Regions from separate parts of the Paenibacillus beijingensis genome, predicted to be linked through region 1. Evidence: riboswitches for the same ligand, from Rfam matches in the RefSeq annotation. Region 1 holds a riboswitch; the other holds the start of a gene.
The links. Region 1 has a riboswitch for cyclic di-GMP ahead of VN24_RS04215 (glycosyltransferase). Riboswitches for the same ligand answer to the same signal wherever they lie in the genome.

Region 1 (2,404 bases):
CATACAAAAAAATAAACGGATTAAAGGAGAACAACGCGACAAAAGTCAAGGCGATCCATATCGAATGCCCTCTAGCTCTGTAATGGCGGAATAACAAAACTGCAGTGGCAGCCGCAAAACTGCTCGTCAGCAGTACACCTACAAGCCCTTCCGTAGCAAGCTCCGGCAACAATGGTTTGAATAATAAAATAGGGATTTCCAGCAAGCTTGGCAGCGGATTCCAAATAAAGCCGATCGCCCCCAGATGCGGATCACGGCTGTACAATACATAATATGCGTTTGCAACACGACTGAGCGCATCACCCGGGAGAAATAAATTTACATGCGCCATCCATATTCCTACAACAAGCTCAAGGGTGAAGACGACCAGCCCAACCAGGATGGCCGGCCATTTGCTCGTTTTGATCATGCTACAACTCCATACGTCTTGGTTCCGCTTTCGCAGATTCGACCAGGGCAGGTCTGGCGGCGCGTTTCCGGGAAAACGTCCACTTATCGTTCAGCACAAAGTTCCATACGATACCAAAGGCAATGCCGATCCAGCCGGAAAAAAGCGAATGAGCGTGGAAGAAGTGAACAAGAGCAGACACCAGGCCGCTTGAAAGCAGGATGCTTCCGGATGTGACGACCGAATATTTGAGCAGCCGGCCGGCCCAATTCAAGATCGAAGATCCGGAGCCGTGACGGCTCTGCCAAGTATACCGGTTATTCAGCACAAAATTAAATAACATGCTGATAAATGAAGCCGCCAGGAAAGCCCAAAATACAGCTAATCCGGATTTCAGCAGCGTCCAATAAAGGGTCGTGTTCACCACAACGCCGCATAATCCGATCAGACCGAATTTCACAAACCGCGAATCTTCATCGCTTGCGGCAACGAGCTTACCGACATGAACCAAATAGCGCAAATGCTCGCCCATGTTCATTTTGGAGCTGCCCAAATCGCGGGCTTGAAACCGGTACGGGATTTCAGCGATCGAACGAATGTCGGCCCTGACAATGAACTCCAGCATAATTTTCCAGCCGAGCGGTTCAAATCGTATCCCTTCAATCGCCGCTTTGCGAACCGCAAAAAATCCGCTGGTCGGGTCGCTAATTTGCCGGATTCGGCGCAGCGCCGCGCGCGCAATCATCCGGGCTCCCCAGGAAACGACTTTGCGGTAAGGATTGAGCCCCCCGTCATTTCCGCCGGGGATGAAGCGGGATGGAATGACCATCTGGCAGCCTTGTTCAATCGTGCGGATCATGTCGGGAATCACTTCCGGAGGATGCTGAAGATCCGCATCCATGACGACGACAATCTCGCCGACGGCCGCATCGACCCCATCCAGTACGGCAGTCGCAAGACCTCTCCGCTCCGTCCGGTGGATATAACGGACAGACGGGTTTCCTGCAGTCAGCTTTTGCAAATAATTCGGTGTGTCATCCATGCTGTCGTCGACAAAAATAATCTCAAACATCCGCCCAAGCGGCGATAATACAGACGTCAGCCTCTCAGCCAGAATGTTCACATTCCGGCCTTCGTTAAATGTCGGGATGACAACACTAATTTCCATCCGCAGTCCACCGAATAGTTAAGTTTTTCACTTGTCGGAACAAGAGTAAAAACCCCTTTCAAAAAGTTGAAAGTGGTCGGTTGCACTAGTCGCTCCGCCGGATCCAAGTGCCCATATACAGATCCGGTTTCTCCGCGCCCAAATTATAGCTTCATTATACCTTGAAACTGGTAATTAACAACATAAATTTTCCAACGGTTACTTGCACCGATAGAGTGCAAATTTCCTCTCGCACGTTAAGCATTTAGCGACCGGTTTTGCTGCTCCGGAGTCGTTAATCCGTGCGTCGTTTTTTCCCAATAAAAAGGTTTCGTGATGAGCTGCCACAGTGCTTTTACAGCGGCAATGCTCATCATCACCCAGTATACCGGAGTCAGAAGCGCATATTTGATGAGACCGAACGACAGCCATCTTTCCCGGTTCATATGTAAATCGTGCACGATCCAATACGCGCCGGCCATGTTCATATAAACGAACAGGAAGTTGCCCAGCAATAGCTGCGCCGCGGCCAGATAGTAGATGTACCCGGGGAAAAACGACGGAATCCAGCCCGCGTGTGTGACATACCAGAGGATAATGAGCGACCAGAAAATCGGGTTGAGCATCGGCAGCATCGGCGACGACAGCAGCATCAGCTGTACGCCCCAGAAGCCGCGCGCTCCGACTTCGCGGTACAGCTTCAGCGGATTGCGCATATGGACAAGCCATGTCTGCATGTAGCCTTTAATCCACCGCGAGCGCTGGCGAATCCAGTTGCCGTAACGGCTGTTCGCCTCCTCAAGCGTGCGCGAATTGACGATACCGGTCGTATATCCTTTTTTGTACAACCGAATGCCCAGATCGGCATC
Region 2 (2,404 bases), 1.6 Mb from region 1:
ATCGCAGAAGCGTTTATGTATAATAATTTGTTGCTGTCGCGGCTGACTGCAATGACCTGATCGTGTGCTTCATCGTAAGCCAAGTCTGTCAGCTCGTTCAGAAGCGTTAAGCGGTTGTCTTCCTTCGCAGGCTGCTCCATATCCAAAGCCAATGATACGACAATCTTTTGAATCGACTTCGAAGAGGATATGAAGGTGTAAAGCTCATTCTGCGGCCCGATAAGCGCTTTACTCGCGCTGACGGGAACCGAGCCCGCTTTCTGAAACATGTTCCGGTCAAAGACGACAACGGAGGAGCCTGCCGGGTCTGTTCCTACCGCATAACGGTTATTGACATCGGTCAATTTCAAATCTTTAAAGGTGCCGTATATTTCTTTCAAATTGGCTTTATTAAACTCTCTGCCGGCATAAAATAATTGCTGCCCATCCACGATAAGCGTACGGGAAGGGTAAGAAAATCCATAATCGTCGTTGTACCCTGACTGATCGACGATCGTCTCGGTATCGATGTCGTAGGCGACCAACGCGCTGCCGCTCAAACCCGATTCACCGACATACAGCCTGTCCGCCGCCGGATCAACGGCAAGATCGGCCTGATAGTAATTGTGGGGGTAAACATCGACCTGATGTTCGCAGGCGGAACTGCAAGCAAGGTCGTAGGAATAAATGAAACTGAAGCTGTCTTTTTCAACATAGTACAGCTTGTTCCCTTTGGCGGCGACCCTTTGGGGGATATGGGGGGCCGTCACCGTATTGACAATGCTTCGGGACGCGATGTCCACAATTTGAACCTGCTTGGATGCCGGAATCGGCACATACAATTGACCGTTGTCCATCTTGACATCCGACGGAACGCCCGCCAAATCGACATTGCCCTTAAGCGTAAAATCGCTCAAATCGATGAATAATAGCTTACCGTCATCTGTCGCTGCATAGATGGACCGATTCGTTTCATCCAACATCCACTCCTGCACATTTCCGCCAATGACAAGATTTCCAGTCGTTTCCGCAAATGCCCTCCCTGCCGGTCCGATGCCCGACAAGACGGTTGCGGCAATGATGACACTCAGTATTACCGCTTTGATCCTGCTGCCAATACGACTCATTCTGGTACCCTCCATCAATAAAAGAAAATAAAAAATCCCGGGTGTGCGCGGCATCGCGCAAGCCCAGGAAAAAAAACCTTAAATAGAATTAAGGTTGTCCCTTGGCGGCCTGGCGATCATGGTCCGTAAGGACGTTAGACCCATGGCTTTGCGTCACCTTTTTTCAAAGGTTTTGCCTTTATCTTTGGGATAAAATACCTATATGTCGAATACATGGTTAGTATAATGGTTTATGTCGAAGTTTGGCAATATGTTATTTTTTTCTTCACAATTGCAATTAAATATATAGTTTCGATTAACTCTTGTCAAAGGGAGCTGATATTAGGTGTAAATATATAACTTGGAGTAATCGTACAATCAGGGGGATGCAAGATCACAAGACTTAGTTCTTAAGTCATAAAAAAAATCGTGATGGAGCCAAGAGCTCGTCCAAACGATATATCAATCCTTCAAGGTGAACCTAGAGAAGGCAACTGTCGATCGCAGTAACATTCATCATATTTATCGATGTATTCATAACCTGCTTTTATTTCGGAGAATAAAAATTATCTATTATATTTATGACTTTATACGTATTATTATGAGATTACATTTTTTTATGTCATAATACATTACATCTTATAGGAGGAATATTATCTTATGCTAAAAATTAGAAAGTCGTTTGTTGTCAGTATGCTAACCGCCGTTGTTTTAGTAAGCTCCGCGTGTGGTGCGAAAACCGCCGCCCCGGCAGCCGAAGCGCAGAATGCGCAAGCGGCGGAGAAAAGCGAGGAAAAAGTGCTGCGGGTCGGTACATCGGGGAGAAGCGTGCCGCACTCCTTCAAGAATGAGAAGCAGGAGCTGGACGGCTTTGATATTGCGGCCATGAATGCGATCGCAGACAAAATCGGTTACAAGGTGGAATGGACGGTTTCCGACTTCAGCGGTTTGTTCGGCATGCTGGAAGCGAGTAAAGTCGATACGATTGCCAATCAGGTGGAAATATCGGATCAGCGCAAAGAAAAGTATATGTTCAGCATTCCTTATGTATACTCGGGCGGCCAGCTTGTCGTCAAAAAAGGGAATGAATCCATTAAATCGCTGGAAGATTTGAAAGGGAAAAAAATAGCGGTCGGACTCGGAACGAACAAGGAAAAATTTCTGCGCCAGTTTGATCAGGACAACGGAGTCAAAATGAACATTGTGACGTACGAGGATCCGAGCGGAATCGTCTATGACGTTGCCAACGGCCGGGTAGACGCCTACATAGTCGACAAAGCAAGCGGTCTTGTCAAAATTGAAAAATCCGGATTGCCGCT

Region 2: linked by a shared signal. The riboswitch ahead of VN24_RS11370 (S-layer homology domain-containing protein) and the one ahead of VN24_RS04215 (glycosyltransferase) in region 1 are both predicted to bind cyclic di-GMP.

Annotation. Positions count from the first base shown of each region.
Region 1 covers NZ_CP011058.1:894,835-897,238, forward strand. The annotation lists gene VN24_RS04210 (ArnT family glycosyltransferase) at 1-409, opposite strand, end outside; gene VN24_RS04215 (glycosyltransferase) at 411-1,556, opposite strand; cyclic di-GMP riboswitch class II at 1,622-1,705, opposite strand; gene VN24_RS04220 (cyclic di-GMP-binding domain-containing protein, MshE-related) at 1,793-2,404, opposite strand, start outside.
Region 2 covers NZ_CP011058.1:2,511,938-2,514,341, reverse strand. The annotation lists gene VN24_RS11370 (S-layer homology domain-containing protein) at 1-1,106, opposite strand, end outside; cyclic di-GMP riboswitch class I at 1,207-1,293, opposite strand; gene VN24_RS11365 (amino acid ABC transporter substrate-binding protein) at 1,746-2,404, shown strand, end outside.